Regions from separate parts of the Faecalibacterium sp. I3-3-33 genome, predicted to be linked through region 3. Evidence: predicted binding sites of a transcription regulator. Region 3 holds the regulator's gene; each other region holds the start of a gene.
What was found. The regulator HrcA, encoded in region 3, represses chaperone genes, less so after heat shock. The targets are predictions, from matches to a motif close to TGTTAGCACTCNNNNNNNNNGAGTGCTAACA.
Positions count from the first base shown of each region.

Region 1: MTP39_RS04355 (NAD-dependent protein deacetylase) is a predicted target of HrcA. The motif match lies at 3,624-3,654, and genes of this name have one in related genera.
Region 2: MTP39_RS00785 (PTS transporter subunit IIBC) is a predicted target of HrcA. The motif match lies at 2,380-2,410, and genes of this name have one in related genera.
Region 4: MTP39_RS04555 (Hsp20/alpha crystallin family protein) is a predicted target of HrcA. The motif match lies at 2,309-2,339, and genes of this name have one in related genera.

Region 1 is NZ_CP094469.1:905,096-911,204, forward strand. It holds gene MTP39_RS04340 (MerR family transcriptional regulator) at 1-586, shown strand, start outside; gene MTP39_RS04345 (FAD-binding protein) at 767-2,818, shown strand; gene MTP39_RS04350 (Rrf2 family transcriptional regulator) at 3,089-3,532, opposite strand; gene MTP39_RS04355 (NAD-dependent protein deacetylase) at 3,655-4,635, shown strand; gene MTP39_RS04360 (NAD-dependent protein deacetylase, SIR2 family) at 4,632-5,513, shown strand; gene MTP39_RS04365 (NAD-dependent protein deacetylase, SIR2 family) at 5,530-6,109, shown strand, end outside.
Region 2 is NZ_CP094469.1:174,295-180,403, reverse strand. It holds gene MTP39_RS00790 (endonuclease/exonuclease/phosphatase family protein) at 1-476, opposite strand, end outside; gene MTP39_RS00785 (PTS transporter subunit IIBC) at 483-2,165, opposite strand; gene MTP39_RS00780 (LacI family DNA-binding transcriptional regulator) at 2,450-3,475, shown strand; gene MTP39_RS00775 (MATE family efflux transporter) at 3,643-5,019, shown strand; gene MTP39_RS00770 (glycoside hydrolase family 31 protein) at 5,109-6,109, opposite strand, start outside.
Region 3 is NZ_CP094469.1:2,828,676-2,834,784, forward strand. It holds gene dnaJ (molecular chaperone DnaJ) at 1-1,068, opposite strand, end outside; gene dnaK (molecular chaperone DnaK) at 1,228-3,054, opposite strand; gene MTP39_RS13260 (nucleotide exchange factor GrpE) at 3,156-3,773, opposite strand; gene hrcA (heat-inducible transcriptional repressor HrcA) at 3,770-4,843, opposite strand; gene MTP39_RS13270 (hypothetical protein) at 5,303-6,109, shown strand, end outside.
Region 4 is NZ_CP094469.1:936,918-943,026, reverse strand. It holds gene MTP39_RS04565 (DUF2200 domain-containing protein) at 1-67, opposite strand, end outside; gene MTP39_RS04560 (alcohol dehydrogenase) at 439-1,473, opposite strand; gene MTP39_RS04555 (Hsp20/alpha crystallin family protein) at 1,711-2,175, opposite strand; gene MTP39_RS04550 (hypothetical protein) at 2,392-2,868, opposite strand; gene MTP39_RS04545 (purine-nucleoside phosphorylase) at 2,879-3,706, opposite strand; gene MTP39_RS04540 (ADP-ribosylglycohydrolase family protein) at 3,872-4,672, opposite strand; gene MTP39_RS04535 (vWA domain-containing protein) at 4,687-5,346, opposite strand; gene MTP39_RS04530 (macro domain-containing protein) at 5,437-6,109, opposite strand, start outside.

The DNA.
Region 1 (6,109 bases), 1.1 Mb from region 3:
CGCCATGTTCAACCATCAGATCGCCCAGCTGCGGCGCAGGCAGGTGCTGGACGAACTGGCCATCCGTTTTTTGGAACACAAGCGGGAGCAGTACCGCACACTGGAACAGAATGCTGGGCGCATCTGGGTGCAGAATTTCCCGGAAATGTGGCGACTGACCTTCTCACAGGAAGAAGCAGCAGACCGGGATAAAGAATTGCAGCAGGAAAAGGCTGAATGGCTGGAATGTATGCCTGCGACCCGCTGGGTGAGCCGCCTGCCCCGGCGGGTGATGGAGCAGTTTCGGGTGGGACGCAACGAGTACGACTACGGCCTTATGATTGAGGCCGATGCCGCCCGCAGGCTGGGGCTGAAGCACACAAAGCATGTGGAGGTGGTGTGTGGCGGAGACTATCTGACGACCATTTGGAAAAAGGATTATCGCGGGTCCTTTGGGTGGGACTCGCTGGACGACCTGCATGCGGAGATCGTGCAGCGCGGTTTCCGTGCGGTGGGCGAGACCTTCAGCAGCATCACTGCTAGCCGGGAACAGCCCGATGGGAGCATCGTGAATTACCATCTGACACGGACAAAAATATATACATAAAATTGCAATATCACGAGAATTTGTTATATCAGACAAATTCTCGTGATATTTTTGTCAAAATGACCCTTGACCTTCGCGCTGCTCTAACGTGTAAACTTTGTTTAGCAAGTAACAAAGTCGGACTTCCGGCTTTGCTGCTCTGACAGAGTACACGATTGAGAAGAAAGAGGAGAACACACTATGAGCGAAAAGATCTCTCGCCGCAACTTCCTGCGCACCGCTACGCTGGGCGCAGCAGCTGCCGGTCTGCTGGCAGGCTGCGGCAACAGCGGCGCTTCCAGCAGCGCCGCCGCAGGCACCTACACTGCAGGCACCTACAGCGCCACCGCTACCGGCATCAACACCACCACCCCCGTCACCGTGACCATGACATTCAGCGCTGACGCCATCACCGATGTGCAGATCGACGTTGCAAACGAGACCAAGGGCTACGGTGCCGACATCGCCGATGAGATGGTCAAGAAGATCCTGGACGCACAGTCCAGCGAGGTGGACGGCCACTCCGGCGCAACCATCACCTCCGACGCCATCCGGAAGGCTGCCGAGAGCTGCATCAATCAGGCCAAGGGCGTGGCAGTTGCCCCCACCGAGGCCAATAAGGCCGAGACCGTTGTCCCCGACGGCCTGAGCGTGGAGGAAGTGGAGTCCTCTGTGTGCGAGCTGGGCGACATCACCCCCGACGAGACCAAGGACTTTGACGTGGTCGTCGTGGGTGCCGGTGCTGCCGGTGTGCCCGCCGCAGGCTGGGCTGCCGAGCTGGGCGGCCATGTGGCTCTGCTGCAGAAGCAGAGCATCGTGGTCAGCCAGGGCAACTGCGGTTCCGCCATCATCAAGTCCAAGTCCACCGACGCGGGCAAGAAGATGTGGGTGCACATGACCAACGGCCTGTGCGACTGGCGCGCTGATACCAGCCTGCTGAACGCCTACGTCGAGAACTCCGAAGAGGCCCTGATGTGGTACCTGAACCGCGCCGGCCTGACCGACCAGACCGAGTACGGCGACGGCAGCCTCGTGGACAGCAACAAGAACCCCTCCGACCTGCTGCACAACGACGAGAAGGAGATCTTCGCCTACATGTGCACCAGCCAGGATCTGACCGGCGTGTGGAAGGACCGCATGGACACCTACGACTTCGGCGATGAGCACTGCTACTTCTTTGCTCCGTGGATCGGCCCCAAGCCCAAGAACGTGGGCGACGTGCTGGCCACTGTGCTGGAGAACGTGCAGGCCAAGAACTCCAATCTGGAGACCTTCTTCAACACCCCCGCTGTCAAGCTGGTGCATGAGAACGGCAAGGTGACCGGCGTTATCGCAAAGGACGAAAACGGCAAGTACATCCAGTTCAACGCTTCCAAGGGCGTCATTCTGGCCACCGGCGACTACATGAACAACGAGGCCATGGTCAAGCGCTGGTGCCCCGATGTGGACGGCTTCGACAAGAAGCAGTATCAGAAGACCGGCGACGGCCACATCATGGCCATCGATGCAGGTGCAAAGATGGAAAATCTTGGCCACACCAAGATGATGCACGACTTCGACTCCGGCCTGATGTACGAGGAACCGTTCCTGTACGTCAACATGGAGGGCAAGCGCTTCTGCAACGAGGACACCGGCTTTGTCTACATGGGCAACATCACCAAGTATGTGCCCAAGTTCAACGGCAACAACGTGGATGCAAACCATCCGGACGGTTCTCTGGGCTGGTACTGCCAGATCTACGATAACGACTACATGAGCTACGCCAACGGCCCCATTCCCGAGCAGGTGATGACCAAGTACATCCCCGGTGCCGTGGAGAACCCGCAGGGCGTGTTCACCAACCTCATCGATACCTACAAGGCCGACACCATCGAAGAGCTGGCCGGTCTGCTGGGCGTGCCTGCAGACGAGCTGCAGAAGACCATCGACCGCTACAACGAGCTGTGCGACAAGGGCACTGACGTGGACTTCGGTAAGAAGAGCGCTTACATGCACAAGATCGTCACCGCTCCCTTCTGGGGCATCCGCAAGCACATCCGCGTGTCCTCCATCGACAGCGGCGTGAACACCAACGCCAACGGTCAGGCTCTGGATGCTGACGGCAACGTCATCGACGGCCTGTACTGCGTCGGCAACGTAGGCGGTGTGTTCTACGGCGGCGCGGACTATCCGTTCCACCAGACCGGTCTGTCTCTGGGTCGTTGCTACACCTTTGGTATGCTGGCTGCAAAGCATGCTATGGGCCAGCTGTAATTAAGAAAAAGCTGATTTTGGGGCTGTTGCAAAATAGCATCCCTTTATCGCAAAGCCGATCAATCTGAATATTTTTGTACCGCCCCTCCGAAAATATCGTTGATGCGGATAGAAAGCTGTACAGAAGGACGTTCTCAGACCGCAGCACACTTGATAAACGAATACCGTCGAGGACTCTTCCCATTGTGGAGGTGTCCTCGGCGGCTTTTTTGTATATAGGGCAGCAATTCTTGACCGTTTTTTATGGAAGAGTTTCTGAAAATCAATCTGTCATAAACGCTGCAAGAGCATCCCTTCTAACTTCATGTGATATTGTTCCAGCACATCTTTCAGCGTGATTCCTTGCATTCTTTGTTCCGCTGTTTTTTGAATGTCCAAGTAAAAATCCCGCAGCACCAGTTGGATATTTACACCCACGCCACAAGCAGGGTTGGTGTGGATGTCCTGATGGAGCAGGGGCTTGTCGCCCTCTACTGCCCGATAGGCATCCAGCAGAGTGATTTTCTCCGGCTCACGAGCCAGAGCAGGTCGGGGATGTCCCTTCACGCTGACCAGCAGTCCACCCTTCCGCAGGGCGGACATGAGCTGGCGCACATAGGCAGGATTCGTCTGAATGCTCTCTGCCAGCTTGTTACTGGTCAGGTCGCAGTCTGGGTACAGAGCGATAAAAGCCAGTATATGAACAGCATCGCTAAGGCGGGTGGGATATTTCATGGACTGATCTCCTTTTTTGATGTTATTTTTATTATAACAGCATATTGACAGTGACGCAAGAGGATGCTAAAATGATTTGAAGTAAGAATAAAAATAACACCCGCTTGAAAAGAATGGTGACAATGAACTTCTATGATGATCTGGTCATGCAGACCCAGATGAATTATTCCAGGCACTATCCTATCTATGCTTCCGGCAGTACGCCTTATCAGCTGACTGACAAAAAGCCGCTGCCGTATAGCGAACAGATCCATCGTTTGGTACAGGAGGTAAAGGAAGCTGACTGTGTGGTAGTGGGCGGGGCCTCCGGCCTGTCCGCTGCCGGTGGCGGAGATTTTTACTACGAGGACAACGACTCCTACCGTAAATACTTCCGACCTTTTGCCGAGAAGTACCACTTCAAAGGTGCTTTTGCAGGGATGATGCACCCCTGGAAGACAAGGGAAGAGTATTGGGGGTATCTTGCCACCTTCCTTCACACCACCCAGACCGCACCTGTGCGTCATTCCTATTTGGATTTAGACGCTTTGCTGAAAGGTAAGGACTTCTTCATCCTCACCACCAACCAGGATACCCAGTTTGTCAAACTCTACCCGGAGGAGAAGGTGGCAGAGATTCAGGGGGATCACCGCTTCTTCCAGTGTGCCGCCTGTTGTACCGATGACACTTGGGATGCGGTAAAGCCGGTGGCTGATATGGTAGCCGCTATGGGGGATGACACGAAGATTCCTACGAATCTCATTCCCCGGTGCCCCCACTGTGGCGGTGAGGCATTCCCCTGGGTGCGAGGATATGGGAATTTTCTGCAAGGAAAGAAATATGAAGAACAGTACGAAAAAATTTCTCGCTACGTACTGGAACACAAAAACAGCAAAATTCTGTTCCTGGAGCTGGGCGTGGGCCGAATGACTCCCATGTTTATCCAAGAGCCTTTCTGGAACATGACCCTCAGCTTTCCCCATGCTCGATATATTGCTGTCAACAACAAGTATGACTTCCTGCCCAAGCAGTTGGAGGACAAGGGCATGACCATTGTGGCCGACATTGCTCAAGTGCTGCGGGATGCACGGAACACCATGGAAAGCGGAGATAACGATCGATGAGGGTTGCAAACCAAGCGACGCTTCAGGAACTTGCCGAGCGTATTGATCAAGCAGATGCTGTTGTGATCGGAGGCGGCTCCGGCCTGTCAAGCGCGGCTGGATACGACCACTACCATTGGTCCCCGGCACTTTCGGAGGCGTTGGCTCCCTTTCGCGAACAGTATGGCTTCACCTCCCCGCTGGCTGGATTCTACCATTGCTTTTCCAGCTATGGAGAGCAGTGGGGATATTACAGTCAATATATCCGCTTCCTGTGGGAAGCCCCTACTGGGCAGCCCTATCTGGACCTGCAAGCACTTATTGCGGACAAACCTGCTTTTGTTCTGACCACCAATGTGGATCAGCAGTTTTTTCGGGTATTTCCCCAGGAACAAATTTGCGCCTTTCAGGGAGACTTTAGCTACTGCCAATGCAGTCAGCCTTGCCGGGATGATATTTGGAAAAACCGCGAGCTGGTGAAGGAGCTGACCAGCCGCCTGAACGGTGTTCGCCTGCCGGAGGAAGTTATTCCTCGTTGCCCGGATTGCGGACGGGTGCTGGTGCCCTGGGTACGAGATGATACCTTCCTGGAGGGAACCTTCTGGCAGGATAGTCTGCACCGCTACCATAGCTTTCTGCGACACTGGATAATGGATCAGTCCGACAAAAAAGTCCTGCTGTTGGAACTTGGCGTGGGTGAGATGACACCCAGTATCATCAAACTACCCTTCTGGGAACTTACTGCCAAAAACGAAAACGTCTTTTATGCATGTCTTAATCGAGAGGCATCTCATAGTCCGGAGCATCTGCGGGGACGCAGCCTGTATCTGCAAGGAGATTTGGCGGAAACCCTAGCTACCCTCCGACAGGAGCGATCCATCGCGGCAAACATAAAATAGAAAGGGGCAAACGAATATGATTGATTGGAATCCTATTGCGGAAAAATTCAGAGAAGCGGACGCTATCCTGATCGGGGCCAGTAACGGACTGTCCATCACCGAGGGACTGCATTTGTTTGCGGACAATGCGGCCTTTGATGAATTGTTTGGAGATTTCAAACAAAAATACGGCTTACATTGTATTTTGCAGGGCATGATGGCCGGATGGCCCAGCGAGGAGGAAAAGTGGGCCTTCTGGACTCGGCTCATCCATCATTACTGCGGGCAGTACCAGCCTACGCCGGTGATGAACGATTTGAAGGCCATTGTGGGAGAGAAAGATTACTTTGTCGTCACATCAAACGGAGAAGGTCACTTTGAACTGTGTGGCTTCGATCCGACGAAAATCTATGAGATCGAGGGCAACTGGTTTACGATGCAGTGTGCCCATCCCTGCCACGACACCCTCTATTCAAGTTTAGAGGTGGCCGAAAAATTATCGGCTGCCGAACAGGGCGGCCATGTGCCTACAGAGTTGGTGCCGCGTTGTCCCAAGTGCGGCGGTCCCATGGACATCCACATGGGTGCGGGTCAGAGAATGATTCCGGATACCGCTG
Region 2 (6,109 bases), 340 kb from region 3:
AAAGGTTCTACTTCGTCCTTCCACCAGCCCAGATGCACCGTATAATACCAGACGTCTCCTGCACAGACGCCCAGCGTGCGGCGGGTCTTCCAGTTGTTGTAATCGCTAGACTGGCTCAGTAGCAGGTTCTCGGCGGCGGTGATGGGTGCACGGCTGAACACCGCCATGCCCTCATCGTATTTGTCGTAGCCTATCTTTGCCGGGAGCCAGCTCCAATAATAGTGCACACCCCGTGCTTCCAGCATTTTTGCCACGGCTGCGGCGTGGTTGTCCGCTTTCAGCAGCACCATATTGCCGGGGCAGGGGTAGTACCCCGCCGGAGCCTCTGCCAGCAGCGGCGCAGCGGCGGTCTGGTTCACCTCCTGCAGGGCGAACACCTCCGGCTGCTCCTTTGCGATGAAGTCTACAAAAATCTCCCGCTTTGCCTCATACTCCGGGATGATAAGGCTGTGGGTATTCAATGTCAGCAGTTTCATAGTTTTTTACAGAATATCGTTGATGTCAGATTTCAAAACGTCTGCCTTGGGGCCGTACACGGCCTGAATGCCATCGCCCTTCACCAGCAGGCTCAGAGCACCCTCGGCCTTCCATGCGGCAAGGTCGGCCACCTTGGCGGGGTCCTTCACGGTAACGCGCAGACGGGTCATGCAGGCGTCCACCAGCACGATGTTCTCCCGGCCGCCCAGCAGGGCGATAATGCGCTCGGCCTGACCGTTATCAGCCTTTTTGTCGGCCTTCTTCTCGGTCTTTGCGGCGGCGGCAGAATCGTCCGCGTTGTCATCGGTGTAGTTGCCCAGACGACCCGGCGTTGCCAGCTGAAGCTTGCCGATCATAAAGTAGGCCACGAAGTAGCCGATAACAAAGAACGCGATCACGCAAATCACAAAGTTGATGATATCGCCGCCCAGACCCGCCTGCAGGGACATGGGGATGCGGGTGATGAACTCCAGATTGCCGAAGGAGTGCAGACGCAGATGGATGATGCCCGCCATGGCGAAGGCGCAGCCCTGCAGCAGTGCGTACACGATGTACAGCGGCATAGCGCAGAACATGAACATGAATTCCAGCGGCTCGGTGACGCCGGTCAGGAACACTGCCAGCGCGGTGGAGATGAACATGGACTTATAGTTTGCGCGCTTGTCGGCATCCACCCGACGGAACATAGCCAGTGCAATGCCCAGCAGCAGACCGGTGGCACCGATCATCTGGCCCACCTTGAAGCGGGCGGGGGTGACAGTAGCCAGCAGGTTGTTGTAAGCGGCCATATCGCCGGCCTTTTTGAAGTTGATGAGGTCGTTTGCCCATGCCAGCCACAGCGGGTCCTGACCAAACACCTGACTGCCTGCGTTGACGCCGGTAGCGATGGTGTAGGTGCCGCCGAAGGAGGTGTAGTTCATGGGGATGGTCAGCATGTGGTGCAGGCCGAAGGGCAGCAGCAGACGCTCCAGCGTACCATAGATGAACGGAGCCAGAATGGGAGAAGTCTCGGAAGAGTTGGCGATCCAGATGCCAAAGTTGTTAATGCCGGTCTGCACCACAGGCCAGAACAGCGCCAGCACCAGCGAGATGACCACCGAGTAGGCAATGACCACCATGGGCACGAAGCGCTTGCCGTTGAAGAAGGCCAGCGCATCCGGCAGCTTGCGGAAGTTGTAGTATTTATTGTAAGCCACGCCGCCAACAAAACCGGCGATGATACCCACGAACACACCCATGTTCAGCGCCGGTGCGCCCAGCACAGAGGTGAAGTAGCCGTTGACGGCGATCTCCTGCCCGAACAGGGTGTGGGTCACGGCGTTGGGGTCTGCCAGCATGGCGCTGGTGACGCCGAAGATGTTGCCGGTGATGACGTTGATGAGGGCGAACGCCAGCACGGCGGCAAAGGCACCGCCCGCACGCTCCTTTGCCCAGCTGCCGCCGATGGCAACGGCGAACAGGATGTGCAGGTTATTGATGACCGCCCAGCCGATATTCTCCATCGTGGTGCCGATGGTCATGACCGCTGCGATGTCGCCGCCGCCCATCTGCACCAGCTTGCCCAGACTGATCATCAGACCGGCAGCCGGCATGACGGCGATGACCGTCATCAGCACCTTGCCCAGCTTCTGTAAGAAGTCGAAGTTGATGAGCCCCTTTTTGCCCGGGGCCGCTTTTGTTGTTGCCATGATGTTCCTCCTTGTTCCTTTTTGCATCGTTTTGTGCAAACGTTGCGTTGCTTTTGCACTACTTTACGCAACAAGAATAATCCAACTCCGCAGTTTTTACAAGAGTTTTTTGGAGCGAAAATAATTTTTCTGTGTTTCGCACAAGCGAATGCACGCTTATTTGTGGAAATTGTCGAAGGTACGCAAGCTCAGTGTTGCACAGTTTACGCAATCCCGTGCGCAAACATTGACATTGCGTGCAAACGGCTTTACAATAGAACCACTATATCAGGGAGGAACAGACAATGGCAGTTACCATCAAAGATGTCGCAGCGGCAGCGGGGGTCTCGCCCTCCACGGTGTCCCGCACCTGCAAGGACAGCCCTTCCATCAGCCGGGAGACCAAGGAGCGGGTGCGCCGCATCATGGCACAGCTGGGCTACGAGCCGAATTTTGAGGCCGAACCGGTGGAGGCTTTTTCCAAGACCATCGGCATCATTCTGCCCTCCTCCCAGCGGGACGTCTACGAAAACGCCTTTCATCTGGAGATCATCCGCGGCATCGGGCAGTTCTGCAACCAGCGGCGGTATGTGAACACGGTCATCACCGGGCAGGACGATGCCGAGGTGCTGGACGCCATCCAGAGCATGGTGGCCAACGCACAGGCGGACGGCTTTATCCTGCTCTATTCCAAAAAGGACTGTCCGGTGGCGGCGTATCTGCGCAATGAAGGGCTGCTCCATGTCATTGTAGGCAAGGCGGCGCAGTCCGCGAACCAGACCATCTACATCGACAACGACAATGCCCTTGCCGGAGAGGAAGCCACCGATTACCTTTATGAGATGGGCCACCGCCGTATTGCGTATTTCGGGGTCAGCAACGCTATGCTGTTTTCCGCAGAGCGCAAGCGGGGCTATCAGATGTCCCTGCTCAAGCACGGCATCACCCCGCGCGAAGAGGACTGTGTGGAGGTCAACACCCTGAACGATGCCTACGAGGGGGCGTTGAAAGCTCTGCTCACCGCCCCGAATCACCCCACCGCCATGCTGGTCAGCGATGACATCCTTGCCGTGGTGCTGGAACAGTTCTGCGGCAAGCTGGGACTGCGCGTCCCGAAAGATTTGTCCATCGTATCCTTCAATAACTCGCTGTTCTCCCGCATCACCAGCCCGCAGCTGACCACCGTGGACGTCAACCCCTACCAGCTGGGCATGGAAGCCGCCAGCCAGACCATCAACCACATTGAGAACCCGAACCTTCTGGCAACAAAGATCATCGTGCCGCACAAGCTCATCCCGCGGGAGAGCTGCTGCCCGCCGCCGGAGGTCTGATCAAATATCCTCTTTTTCAGAGAAACCAAAGAGCCAAACCTTTTCCCGATTGGGGAAAGGCTCGGCTCTTCCGTCACAAAAAGACAACTTCCTGTCACAAAACCACTTTGGGAAAAGCGGCTGTCCATGGTAGAATAAAGAAAATACCATAATAAGGAGTTTTCTTTATGGCAGCTACTTCTCAAAAGCGCTCCGGCACCACCGACCTTACCGTGGGCAAGCCGCTGTTCCAGATCCTGCGGTTCGCCTTGCCGCTGGTGCTGGGCACCTTGTTCCAGCAGTTGTACAGCTTTGCGGACACCGTCATCGTAGGGCGGTGTCTGGGCACCGACGCGCTGGGCGCGGTGGGCACCACCTACTCCCTCAACTTTCTCATTCTGGGCTTTGTGCAGGGTGCCTGCGTGGGCTTTGGCATCCCGGCGGCAGAGACCTTTGGCGCAAAGGATAAGGACGGACTGCAAAAATACCTGCTGAACGGCGCACTGCTCTGTCTGGTACTGAGCGTGGTGTTCACCGTGTTTACCACCCTGATGGCAGGGCCGCTGCTCCGGCTCATCCATACGCCGGAGGAGCTGTACGCCGATGCCGTGCTCTACATCCGGCTCATTTTTCTGGGCATCCCGGCTACGGTGCTGTACAACTACGCCTCCAGCGTGCTGCGGGCACTGGGGGATTCCCGGCACCCCTTTTACTTCCTGCTGGTCGCCAGCGTGGTGAACATTCTGCTGGACTACCTCTTCATCGTGCCGCTGGGCATGGGGGTGGACGGTGCTGCCATTGCCACCGTGCTCAGCCAGCTGCTCAGCGGCGGGCTGTGCGCCTACTGGTTCTTTACCCGCACGGCAAAGCTGGAGGAGCTTTCCTTCCGGCAGCCGCGCACCCTGCTTTCGGCAGGGCACTGCAAGCGGCTGGCCTATATCGGCCTGCCCATGGGGTTTGAATACTCGGTCTCTGCCATCGGCGCAGTCATCATGCAGGACGCCATCAACCTGCTGGGCAGCACCGCTGTGGCAGCCCAGACAGCAGGCGAAAAGATCCGTCAGATGTTCACCCTGCCCATGGAGAGCGTAGGCATGGCCATGGCTACCTATGTGGGGCAAAACCACGGCGCCCGCCGCACCGACCGCATCCGGCAGGGCATCAAGGACGGCTGCATGGTGCAGCTGCTCTACTGCGCCGTGGCATGGGGCGTGATCTTTTTTATCAAGCCCTACGCGGTGGGGCTTGTGCTGGGCGATGCCGACCCCGCCGTCACAGCAGGTGCTATCCAGTACCTCAGCGTCATGAGTATGCTGTTTTGCTTCCACGGCCTGCTGATGATCTTCCGCAACACGTTGCAGGGGCTTGGTTACAGCGTGCTGGCCATCGTTTCCGGCGTGGGCGAGCTCATCGGCCGCAGCCTTGGCGGCGTGCTGGCGGTAAAGACCGGCCTTGGGTATCTGGGCATCTGCCTTTCCAACCCCTTTGCTTGGGGCTTGGCGATGTTCTACTGCCTGTTCATGGTCTGCCGCATCCTCCGGCGGGAGACGCAGACCGAAGCCTGAAACCTATAAAAAACACGAAGACCCGTGGGGAACTCCCCACGGGCCTTTGTGTTTCTGAAGAAGAATCAAAGAAGATTGGAAATAGCTTTTTAGTCCTCTGCCATACCGATCAGGTCAAACTTTTCGGTGGAGACAGTCACCGTAAAGTCCTTCTTGGCAGGCTTTGCGAACTTGACCCAGATGGTGCGGTCAGGCAGGTTGTAGTACCAGCCGGACTCTGCGGCCTCCCAGCCGTCGCGGACGATGTACTGGGGGAGCTGCTGTCCGTCCACGCTGGCCCAGAGCGCACCCTTTTTCTTGCTGACCAGCTTCAGGGTCATGCGCTCCACAGGGGAAGCGTAGCTGCCCTCGGTGGCAAAGCGGATGTCGGTGCGGTCGCCGGCCTTGACGGTGATGGTGGTCTTGGCGTAAACACCGTTTTTGTAGTCCTCGGTGTGGCCGTCGTCATCGTACAGCACAAAGCTGGTGTCGGTCTCGGCAGCCACCAGCAGGTCGATCTGGCGCATGGTGTCCTTGAGGATGTGCTTGACGTCCTCGGTGGTTACCACAACGGCAGAGCCGCGCAGGAACATGGGGATGCTTGCCAGCGTGACCGGAACCTCGATGGTCTGGCCGCCCTCGTATGCGCGCAGATTATCGTTCATATCGTACCAAGTGCAGCCTGCGGGCAGGTAGACGGTGCGGGTAGTTGCGCCCTTTTCCACCACGTTTGCCACCAGAATGCTCTTGCCGAACATAAAGGTCAGGTTCTTGTCGGTGTAGCACTTGGGGTCCTCCGGGAACTCCAGGAACAGCGGACGCCATGCCGGCATACCGTTCTGGTTGGACTCGTACATCAGGGAGTACAAAGTGGGCATCAGACGGTAGCGCAGCTGGTAAGCTGCACGGATGTAGGGCAGGTTCTCCTCGTACATCCACGGCTGGGTGACGGTGTTGTCGTTGTTGGCGGAGTTCAGGCAGAAGCGCGGCTGGAAGATGCCGTTCTGCAGCCAGCGGAGCAGCAGCTCTGCCTCGGGTGCAGGGCCGGCAAAGCCGCCGATATCGCAGCCCATGTTGGAGCAGCCGGACAGACCCATGCCCAGAATGGTGG
Region 3 (6,109 bases):
CTTGTTCAGCTTTTTGGGGATCTCCACCTCGCACTTGACGTACATATCGCCGCGGCCGCGGCCGTTCAGATACTGGATACCCTTGCCGCGCAGGCGGAAGGTGGTGCCGCTCTGGGTGCCCTCGGGCACGGTGTACTCCACCTTGCCGTCAATGGAGGGCACGGTGACGCTGTCGCCCAGCACCGCCTGACTGTAAGTGATGGGCACGGTGACCCACACATCGTAGCCGTCGCGCTGGAACACCTCGCTGGGGCGCACGCTGACCATGACGATGACATCACCGGCGGGGCCGCCGTTGGTACCGGCATCGCCCATGCCGCGCAGTGCAAAGCTCTGGTCGTCGTCGATGCCCATGGGGATGGACACCTCCAGCGTCTTTTTGGTAGCCACCTTGCCGCTGCCGTGGCAGACCTTGCAGGGGTTCTTTACCAGCTTGCCCTTGCCGCCGCAGCGGGAGCAGGGCTGCTGGGTCTGCATCACGCCAAAGGGGGTGCGCTGCTGGCGGATGACAAAGCCGCGGCCGCCGCAGTCCGGGCAGGTCTCGGGGCTGCTGCCGGCGGCACAGCCGCTGCCGTGGCACTCGGTGCACTCCTGCTGGCGGGTGATGGTAATGTTCTTCTTGCAGCCGTGCACGGCCTCGTCAAAACTCAGGGTGATGCGCACCCGGATGTCCTGACCCTTGCGGGGGGCGTTGGGGTTCGCCTGACGGGACGAGCCGCCAAAACCGCCAAAGCCGCCGCCGAAGATATCGCCAAAGATGTCGCCCAGATCCACGCCGTCGCCGCCAAAACCGCCAAAGCCGCCGGGGCCGCCGCCGTTCTGTGCTGCATAAGTGGGGTCAACACCGGCAAAGCCGTACTGGTCGTACAGCTGGCGCTTTTTCGGGTCCGAAAGCACCTCGTTTGCCTCGTTGATCTCCTTGAACTTTGCCTCGGCGTCCTTATCGCCGGGGTTATAGTCCGGGTGGTACTTCATGGCAAGCTTGCGGTATGCCTTTTTGATCTCGGCATCGCTTGCGCCCTTGGATACCCCCAGCACTTCGTAATAATCACGCTTTTCCTGTGCCATATCCACTCACCTCTCCGGGAACGCCCTCCCCGGGTAACGCCCCGGTCGGTTCCTCACTCTATAAACCAGCAAGAGCCGCCCCGGCCTAAACCGGAGCGGCTTTTGCTCTATTGCGCGTGTGCCCGCCGGTTTGGCCGGACGCAGCGCTTTGTGTCAGACTTAGACTTCCTTGAAGTCGGCATCCACAACGCCGTCATCGTTGGGCTTTTCATTGGCTGCACCTGCGTCAGCACCGGGCTGTGCACCGGCGGCCTGCTGTGCGGCAGCGGCTGCCTGATACATCTTCTCGAACACCTGGCTCAGGGCTTCCTGCTTTGCCTTGATGTCGTCCACGTTGCCGGACTGGACAGCGGTCTTGAGGTCAGCAAGCTTTGCCTCGGCATCGCTCTTCACGTCTGCGGGCAGCTTGTCGCCGTTCTCCTTCAGCATCTTCTCGGTCTGGAACACCATTTGGTCGGCACCGTTGCGGATATCGACCTCTTCACGCTTCTTCTTATCGTCGGCAGCAAACTGCTCAGCTTCCTTCACAGCCTTGTCGATGTCCTCCTTGGACATATTGGTAGAAGCGGTGATGGTGATGTTCTGCTCCTTGCCGGTGCCCAGATCCTTAGCGCTGACCTTCACGATGCCGTTGGCATCGATATCGAAGGTAACTTCGATCTGAGGCACGCCACGGGGAGCCGGAGCAATGCCGTCCAGATGGAACACACCCAGACTCTTGTTGTCGCGGGCAAACTCACGCTCGCCCTGCAGCACATTGACCTCAACAGAGGGCTGGTTGTCGGCTGCGGTGGAGAACACCTGACTCTTGTGGGTGGGGATGGTGGTGTTGCGGTCGATGATCTTGGTGCACACGCCGCCCAGAGTCTCAATGCCGAGGCTCAGCGGGGTGACATCCAGCAGCAGCAGACCCTTCTTCTCGCCGTTCAGAACGCCGCCCTGAATAGCAGCACCGACAGCCACGCACTCATCGGGGTTGATGCCCTTGAAGGGCTCGCAGTTCAGTTCCTTCTTCACGGCGTCGTAGACAGCGGGGATACGGGTGGAACCGCCGACCATCAGCACCTTCTTCAGGTCGGAAGCGCGCAGACCTGCATCCTGCAGAGCCTTGCGCACGGGGGTCATGGTACGATCGACCAGATCAGCGGTCAACTCGTTGAACTTTGCGCGGGTCAGGGTCATATCCAAGTGCTTGGGGCCGGTAGCATCGGCGGTGATGAAGGGCAGGTTGATCTGGCTGCTCATTGCGCTGGACAGCTCGATCTTAGCCTTCTCGGCAGCTTCCTTCAAACGCTGTGCAGCCATCTTGTCCTTGCGCAGGTCGATGCCGTTCTCGGTCTGGAAGGCGTCTGCCATCCAGTCGATGATGCGCTGGTCGAAGTCATCGCCGCCCAGATGGGTATCACCGTTGGTGGCCAGAACCTCGGTAACGCCGTCGCCCATCTCGATGATGGACACATCGAAGGTGCCGCCGCCCAGATCGTAGACCATGATCTTCTGGTCGTCCTCTTTATCCACACCGTAAGCCAGAGCAGCTGCGGTGGGCTCGTTGATGATACGGCGGACGTTCAGGCCGGCGATGGTGCCTGCGTCCTTGGTTGCCTGACGCTGGCTGTCGTTGAAGTAGGCAGGCACAGTGATGACAGCCTCGGTGACGGTCTCGCCCAGATAAGCCTCGGCGTCAGCCTTCAGCTTCTGCAGGATCATAGCGCTGACCTGCTGGGGAGTGTACTCCTTGCCGTTCAGGGTCACCTTGTGGTCGGTGCCCATCTGACGCTTGATGGAAGAAACGGTGTTGTCGGGGTTGGTGATAGCCTGACGCTTTGCAACCTGACCTACCAGACGGTCGCCGGTCTTGGTGAAGCCGACAACGGACGGGGTGGTACGGGCGCCCTCAGAGTTGGCGATAACAACAGGCTCGCCGCCCTCCATAACAGCTACGCAGCTGTTGGTAGTACCAAGGTCGATACCAATAATCTTACTCATAATGAAATCTCCTCTCGAAAGAACAAATCTTGTTTATATGATGCTTATGATGATGTCAAGCGGATGTTATTGCAAACTCCCTTGCGGGAGGTTCGGCTTGTTTATTCGGCCACCACAACGGTTGCATGGCGGATGATCTTGTCCCCCAGCTTGTAACCCTTCTGGAAAACGGTGACCACCGTGCCGCTCTCCTGCCCGTCCGGGGCGGGGATCTGCTGCACAGCATTCATAAAGTTGGGGTCAAAGGGCTTGCCCAGCACCTCGATCTCCTCCACATGGAGGGCTTCCAGTGCCTTTGCCGCCTTATCCAGCGTCATGACCACGCCCTTTTTGTAGTTCTCGTCAGTGGTGGGGGCGTTGGCAGCCATATTCAGCGTATCCAGAATGGGGATGATCTTTTCCACTGCATGGGAAACACCGTCGCCAAACTTCTGGTCGGCCTCGCGGGTGGAGCGCTTGCGGTAGTTGTCGTACTCGGCAGCCATGCGCAACAGCTGATCCTTGGCCTGTGCGGCGTTCTTTTCCGCTGCATCCAGCTTTGCCTTAACGGCTTCCATCTCCCGGGCCTTCTTGTTGAACCAGCCGCCGTCCTTCTTCTTGTCCTCTTCGGTGGCAGCTTCGGCAGCAGCCTGTTCGGGCGCTGCGGCAGCGGTCTTTTCCTCGGGGGCAGTCTCCGGCTGCTCGGTCTCGGGCACCGTGTTCTTTGCTTCTTCGCTCATTCCAGATCCTCCTTATAGATCACAGTCCGCCGCGGTACGGCAGCCTGCGGGGTGTCTTTTCGTTTACCGCTCATGCCCTCGCCCAGCTGGTCTGCAAACTCGTGCAGCAGGGGCATCAGCTTCTGGAAGGGCATCCGGGTGGGGCCGATCAGGGCAATGGAGCCCCACAGCCCGCCGCCTACCAGATACCGGTCGCTCACGATGCACAGCCCGGGGATCTGCGGTTCCAGATCCTCGCCCAGCAGCACGCTTTCGCTGCGGTTTTCCGGGGGTGCGATCAGGCTTGCGGCCTGTTCCTCGTCGTTCAGCAGGGTAAGGATATCACCCACCCGGCCGTCCAGCTGCGGCCAGTCCAGCAGGTACTGCTCGCCGCCCAGAAATACATGGGGCTTTACGCTGTCCTGCAAAATTGCGGCTGCGGCGCTGACCACCGGCACAAGTTCCGGTGCGATCTGGCTGCACAGCTCGCTGAGCATCCGGGTGGAAAGATCCACCGGTGCCACAAAGGTAAGGTTGCGGTTGAGCAGCGCCGCAAGGGCGGCTGCATTTTCCCGGGAAAGCCCGGTGCGTACCCGCGCCACCCGGGTGCGGACGTAACCGGCGGTGGTCACAGCCAGCACAGCGGCTGCGCTGCGGCCCACCTGCACCACCTCGTAATGGGCGATGCACAGATCCTCGGCGCAGGGGGTGCTGACGGCGGCGGTGCAGCCGCTGATGGCGGCCAGCGCCTTGGCAGCGCCCTGTGCCAGCTTTTCCGGCTCGTGGTCAAGGCTGGCGAACACCGCATCCACCCGGGCGCGGGTCACGCGGTCCAGCGGCTGATCATCGGTCAGCAGGTTGTCCAGATAATACCGGTAGCCCTTGGCGCTGGGCACGCGCCCCGCGCTGGTGTGGGGCTGCTCCAGCAGACCCAGCTTTGTCAGCGCCGCCATCTCGTTGCGCAGCGTTGCGCTGGACACTGCCATGTCAAAGTAGTTTGCCAGCACGCTGCTGCCCACCGGCTCGCCCTCAAGGCCATACAGCGCCACGATCGCCTGCAAGACCCGTTGCTTGCGTGCATCCATCGTCATAGCGCCTGCCTCCTTTTTGTATTGCTTTTGTTTGTTTAGCACTCCTTGTTCCTGAGTGCTAAGACCATTATAATCGTTTTTGCCTTGCTGTCAAGCCCTTTGCAAAAATGTTTATAAAGATTCATAATTCTGTCATAAAGGGGGTGTGAACTCCCTCAGTCAAAGCCTGCGGCTTTGCCAGCTCCCTCGGGGAGGGAGCCTTTGGCGCGCCCGCAAACTTTGCACTTTAGCCGGAAACTGTACCGCTATGCCAAAGGCCCCATCCCAGAGGGGGCTGGCATCGCGCAGCGATGACTGGGGGAGTTTTATTATAATATGTACTACTTTTCTCCCCTTTTTCAGCGATTCGCGCAGTTTCAACCCCCTTTCGCGCAGAATTTCTTTTGTTTTTGCCTAGTTTATGGTATATTTATGGTAACGACACCCCGTATAAACCCCACACGAAAGGAGCGAAACGTTATGAAAGCCAAACGCATCCTGAGCATCCTGCTGACCGGCAGTATGCTGCTGTCCCTGCTGCCGGTGTCTGCACTGGCAGCTGCCCCGGTGTTCGATGCACCCGCCCAAATCACGGCCAAAAAGGCTGCACCCCTTGTACAGGAGGCAGACGCCTCCCGCAGCACCGAGGAGGAAGCCTCCACCCGCAGCAGCCGTGATCTGGACGCGGAGAACGGCACCGCAGAAAGCATTACCATCCAGCTGAACGCCGAAGGCAAGCCCGCAGACAGCGGCGACGATGGCAATTGGTACTACAGTGCTGACTCCGGTTGCCAGCTGGACACTGGCGTTTTTGCCCTGCAGCCCTCCTCGGAGCCCGAGGCAGAAAGCGCATTGAAGGCACGCCTTTTCCGCATTGGAGATAAAGCCGAGCTAGTCCGCGGCACCGTCGGCTGTGAAACCAACAATTATGGCACCATCTCCGGCGGCATCTTCCAAGGGAAGGTGGCTAACTTCCGAACCATCTCCGGCGGCACCTTCCAAGGGGATGTGAACAACTACCAAACCATCTCCGACGGTACCTTCCAAGGGAAGGTGGACAACGACGGCGTCATCTCCGGCGGCACCTTCCAAGGGGAGGTGTACAACGACAGCACCATCTCCGGCGGTACCTTCCAAAGTGAGTTGTACAACTTCCGCGGCACCATCTCCGGCGGTACTTTCCAAGGGAATGTGACCAACTCCAGCGGCACCATCTCCGGCGGCACCTTTAAGGAAGCTGTCGAGGTAAACGCCGCCTCCGGCACTGAGGCCAAGATCGAGGGCGGG
Region 4 (6,109 bases), 1.1 Mb from region 3:
CTGCCTGCGTCCGCCCCTTGCGGACTGCCTTTGCCACCAGCATAGGATATATTTTTGCAAATGGCATGGAGACGGACCATTCAGGTCGATCTCCGGCAGTATTTTTGTTATCGCCTATTAAAAAAACAGCCGGAACGACTTTCTGCTGCGCTACATCGATGATGCCGTATGTATTCAGTCTGAGTTTTGGAATTTTTCAAAACCAGATCAGCCAAAGCATCTCCTCTGCCTGCCGAGATCCGGCGTTTCAGCTCATCAGACTGCATAGAAACATCTCCTCTCTCTGAAGTTCGATTTTCTCACCTGTGGATCGGTTCTGCCATTATTCTACCACGCCTTGCCGCTGCGGAAAAGATGTCGGGAAACAAAAATGGCCCCGGAGGGCTTGTTACAGCTCTCCGGAGCCATTTTATGTGCGTTGTGCCTTGGCGCAGACTGTCAGCACTCCACTGCCACCTTGATCACGCCGTCCCGTTTCTTTTCAAACAGCTCGTAGCCCTCTGCGATCCGGCACAGGGGGTAGGTGTGGGTGATGAGCGGTTCGGTATCGATCTTGCCTTCTGCGATGAGACGCAGCGTTTCTTCACAATCGCAGCCGTCCACGCCGCCGGTCTTGAAGGTGAGGTTTTTGCCGTACATTTCCGGCAGCGGCAGGGTCTGTGCCTTATCGTACAGCGCCACCACCGTCACAACGGCGTTGGGCCGTGCACACTCCCATGCCAGCCGGAAGGTGGAGTCTGCCCCTGCCACCTCCAGCACCACATCGGCCCCGTCGTGGTCGCTGTGGGCACGCACAAAGGCGGCGCAGTCCTCCGGCTGCACGGTGAGCACCTGCGGGTAGTGCCGACGGATGAACTGCAGGCGGCTTGCGTCCTTTTCACAGACGATGATGCGCTTGGGGCTGTGCAGCATGACGCACAGCAGCGTGCAGATGCCGGTCGGCCCTGCACCGAGGATCAGCACGGTATCCTCGGGGGTGATTTCCGAGATGCGTGCCGCCCAAAAGCCGGTGGCCAGCACATCGCCCACCAGCAGCGCCTGCCGATCGGTAACGCCGTCCGGGATCTTGTTCAGTCCCTGATCCGCAAAGGGCACCCGGACATACTCTGCCTGCCCGCCGTCAATGCGGCAGCCCAGCGCCCAGCCGCCGTTTTGATCGGTGCAGTTGTTCACAAAGCCTTTTTTGCAGAAAAAGCACTCTCCGCAGAAGGTCTCCACGTTCACCGTCACCCGGTCGCCGGGTTTCACATTGGTCACCGCACTGCCCACTTCTTCTACGATGCCCACCATCTCGTGCCCTACCGTGATGCCGGGCACCGCCCGGGGCACGCTGCCGTGCTTGATGTGCAGATCGCTGGAGCAGATACTGGCAAGGGTCACCTTTACAATGGCGTCCCGCTCGTGCTGCATCACCGGCTTTGGTTTTTCCATCAGGGCAAACGTCCCCTTTGAAACATAGGTATAGGTCAGCATGCTTTTTACCTCCATGCGCTTTGATCTTTCCGAACGGAGTATACCGCAAAAGTCAGCCGCTCACCCGGCTCACAGGATATAGTGAGGTACCTCCATAAATTCCGAGTTGCTGTTCTCAGTATACCATGGTTTTCCCTTACGGAAAAGATAGCGAAACAAAAATGCCCCCGGAGGGCTTGTTGCGGCTCTCCGGGGGCATCTTATGTGCGTTGTGCTTTGGCGCACACGACCGGCGTTTTACTCGATCTCGATCAGGTTCGGGTTCTCAGGCAAAGCCTTCGTCTGCTGAGGAGCAGGCAGCTCGACATGCAGGACGCCATCCTCGAACTTTGCGTGGATGTCTTCCTTCTTCACATCGCCCACGTAGAAACTGCGCGCGCAGGTGCCGGAGAAGGATTCGCGCCGCAGATAGCGGCCCTTCTTATCCTTTTCGTCGCTGCTGTGGCTACGCACTGCCTGAATGGTCAGGTAGCCGTCGTTCAAATCCATCTGAACGTCTTCCTTCTTGCAGCCCGGCAGATCAACCGCTACTTCGTAGCCGTTGTCCGTCTGTTTGACATCGGTCTTCATCATGTTTGCACCGCGCTTACCAAAGGTATCACGAGCCTCACGGTTCATCATACGTTCCAGTGCAGCGTCATTCCAGAACGGATCGAAGAAATCATCGAACAGGTTTTCATGGAAAACAGTCGGCATAAGCATAAATCATTCCTCCAATCCCGGCGTTCGGGTCGGGGCAAAAAATCTGAAGCGTCCACTCGGAAAGGCTTTCCGGGGAGCCTTGCGGTTCTCCTTTTGCCCTTCCTCCTGAGCACGCCACTGTTATAGCACTGTTAATTAGCAGTGTCAATAGAAGAGTGCTAAAATTCACAGAAAGATAATTCTTTGATAATCTTTCATGCAATCATAGGCGTTTTTTCAGGCATATGTCAGCCTTAAGTATTTGGCATCCACTCCATTCGCCACCAGCGTAGCAGCGATTTCCTCGAATGTCTTTACTACCTCCATTGCTTTTACCGGAACGACGATTTCGTCCGGCTCTCCTTCCTCTAGGAGACCTTTTGAAAAGCTCATGCCAGGGGTTTTCACTTCGCCAATATTAAAAGCCATCAAGTTCACTTTTCGTCCATCAGATGCCTCAAAATCAAAAAAATTCATAACTCCATCAAACACATCTGGCGACTCAAGTTCTTTACTGTCATAATCCAATATATGCGTATGTTCTGAAACGATTGATTTGATTTTATCCACTTCTGCCTTTTCCAGTTGCAGTCCTTGTGTATTTTCTCTGTTCTCCTGACATTGAACGAAGCCATCTTCTGACACGGACACACGGCAAAGCGGCAAACCCCAGGCATTTGCCAGCAAATAATCAAAAACGATGTTTTCTCTCATCCGAATCTCCTTATCCTTCCACCTTCTGGATCACCGCACCCAGCCATCGGCACAGGGTATCGCCTGCCTGATTTGCGATCTCCAGCACGCGGGCGTGGCTATGCTTGACCGTCTGGATGCCGGTGGCCATGTTAGTGATGCAACTGACGGCCAGTACCTTCATGCCCATGTAGTTGCAGACCATGGTTTCCGGCACGGTGCTCATGCCCACGGCATCGGCTCCCATCCCCGCAAAGGCGCGAATTTCAGCCGCCGTTTCATAGCAAGGGCCCATAAAGCCCATGTAAACGCCCTCCTTGTAGGCAATGCCCAGTTCATCGGCGGTCTGCTTGGCAAGGTTCCGCAGTTCCAGACTGTAAGGTTCGGTCATGTCCGGGAAGCGGGGGCCGAAGCGCTCATCGTTGGGGCCAATGAGGGGGTTCGTGCCCATCATGTTGATGAAGTCGGTAATGAGCATCAGGGTGCCCGGCGCAAACTCCCGGTTGATGCCGCCGCAGGCGTTGGTCAAAACCACCTTTTCCACGCCCAACAGCTTGAACACATAGAACGGGTAGCAGACTTCCTTCATAGAGTAGCCTTCATAAAAGTGGAACCGTCCTTCCAGCGCATAGACCTCTTTCTCGCCCAGCTTGCCAGCCAACAATGCGCCTTTGTGTCCTGCCACCGTGGATACCGGGAAGTTTGGGATATCCTTGTAGGACAGTTCTTCCGTGTCCGTAAAGTCCGCGGTCAGCTTGCCAAGGCCGGAGCCCAGCACCACCGCGATCTTCGGGCGCTTTTTCGTGTGCGTCTTGATATATTCCGCACTTTCCAGTGCCTTTTCATAAAGATGTTCCATACCGTTCTCTCCTTTTCCCAAAAAATTCGATATACCCTCTGGGTTCAGTATATCGGATTTTTCAGGCCGATGCAAGACGCCCTTCATCGAGTCTTATTAAAAACCAAGGAGCAGATACTTCACATCACGAGTGTGTTGTATCTGCTCCTTGGTTCTCCGAATGTCTTATCTCTGGCCGATGTTCCACCGAAACAGCTCATATCCTTCCCGGATATCCTCCGGCAGACGTTTCAAAGTCTCGTCCCGCAGTTCCTGCGGCATCCCGTAAAAGGCTTCGGCAATGCCGCCGGTGATACAGGCAAGGGTGTCGCTGTCGCCGCCCAGAGAGACCGCATTGCGAAGTGCATCCTCAAAACTGACGCTTTCCAGAAAAGCAATGATTGCTTCCGGCACAGTTTCCTGACAGGTCTCCACATGATGATAGGTCGGCCGAATTTCATCGCAGGTACGGTTCAGGTCATAACCGAAGGTCTGCTCCACATATTGTTTGATTTCCGGCTTGCTGTGGCCGGTACGGGCCAGAAAAATCACTGCCGCCGTGGCCTGCGCGCCTTTGATGCCCTCCGGGTGGTTGTGGGTGACTTCAGCGGTCACTTTTGCCATTTCCAATGTTTTGTCCAGCGTGTCGAACAGCCAGCCTGCTGCCGACACCCGCATAGCCGAGCCGTTGCCGAAACTGCCATAGGGCTTCGGATTTTCTGCGTGCAGCCACCGGCGGAACATCCCGCCGTAACCGGCATGGGGATATTCACAGCCCCAGAACCGCATTTCATGCTGCACTGCACAAAATGTTCTCTCCGGCAGACCCTTTCCGTCAATCAGACCAACTGCCACCGCAACGGTCATGACCGTATCATCGGTGAAGTGCGATTTCTCGCTCAGCAGCGGAAAATCCTTGTGCTTGTAATTGTTGTGGTCAAATTCATAGGGACTGCCCACGATGTCACCCAAGATTGCTCCTAACATGGCTGTTTCCTCCCTTACCTATGATGCCGCTTCTGGAAATCAGCTTCGATTTGTTCTTTCCACTCTGCACCGACGGATGCCGGGCAGACTGCCTGCCGCATCCGGCAGACCGTTTCGCTGACCACATGGTAGTTGACCGCCACGCCCTGCGCATCGTTCTCGAACCGCACCGCCCGGTCTGCCCCGATGCCGAAGCGGGCGGCCTCCTGCACAGCGTCCATGTTGGCACCGAGGAACAGGAACTCCCAGCCGTATTGCTCTTTTTCCCGCTTGATCATCCGGCGGATCTTCTCATAGCTAAACCGCTTGCTGGCGTTTTCCAGTCCGTCGGTGGTGATGACAAAGATGACCTTTTCGGCACGCTCGTCCTCCGGCAGATGGCGCTGGATATTCACCATCTTTTCCACGCCGTAACCAATGGCATCCAGCAGGGCCGTGCAGCCACAGACGTAATAGTCCTTTTCGGTCAGCGGTGCAACAGCCTTCAGCGGGAAACGGTCGTGCAGCAGCTGCACCTCGTGGTCAAACAGGATGGTGGTCACGTTGGCTTCGCCTTCCTGCTCCTTCTGCCGGGTCAGCATGGCGTTGAACCCGCCGATGGTATCCTGCTCCAGCCCGCCCATGGAACCGCTGCGATCCAGAATGAAAACAAGCTCGGTAAGATTTTTCTTCACAACAATGCCCTCCGTTTTGTGGTGTATCGCTTTCGTTGGCAAAAGGATACCACAAACCGGAGGGCAAAAGGTCAACGGGCAGGCGACAAATCACGCACCCAGCTGTTCCTGATCGTATTCAAACAATAGCGTATTGACCTGATTGATGTTATAGATTTTGTGTTCCAGACAATACCGCACGATCCAGTCCCGCTTGGAGCCATCCGAAAAGGCATAGCCCGCGCTCTTGAGCAGGTCGATGGTTTCATCTTCGGACAGGTGCAGCCCAACCGCAAAGGCCAGCACCGTTTTCTTTTTGGGGTTGTAGTCGCGATTGCACTGAATTTTGGAGAAATGCTGCCGGGAGATGTTGGACTGCTTGTACACGGTGGAGTCCTTCAGCCCCCGCTCATCAATGAGCCGCAGCAGCCGGGTGGTGAAGCTTTCACCGAGATTATCCATCAAGCTTTCCAGACTGCGGGCTGTCCTGGGTGCCGCGGCGGGTGCCGGAACTGCACCTAGCATCGGCAGGGCAGCATCTTCTTCCAGCTGCTTCCGCCGCTCTGACAATTCCCTGCGCCGACGGCCAAATCCGTAGCTTTCATCGTTCTGTGCTACATAGTGGTCGTCAATGTACTCCTCCACCGAGGCGAACAGCTTCCGGCTCACGGCCAGCGAGCCCCGGTCGTAAAGCACCAGATACACGGTCAGGTCGTGCTCCATGACGTACTGTGTGATGGTATCCACCGCAATGCGGAAGGCCTGTTCTTTGGGGTAGCCATAG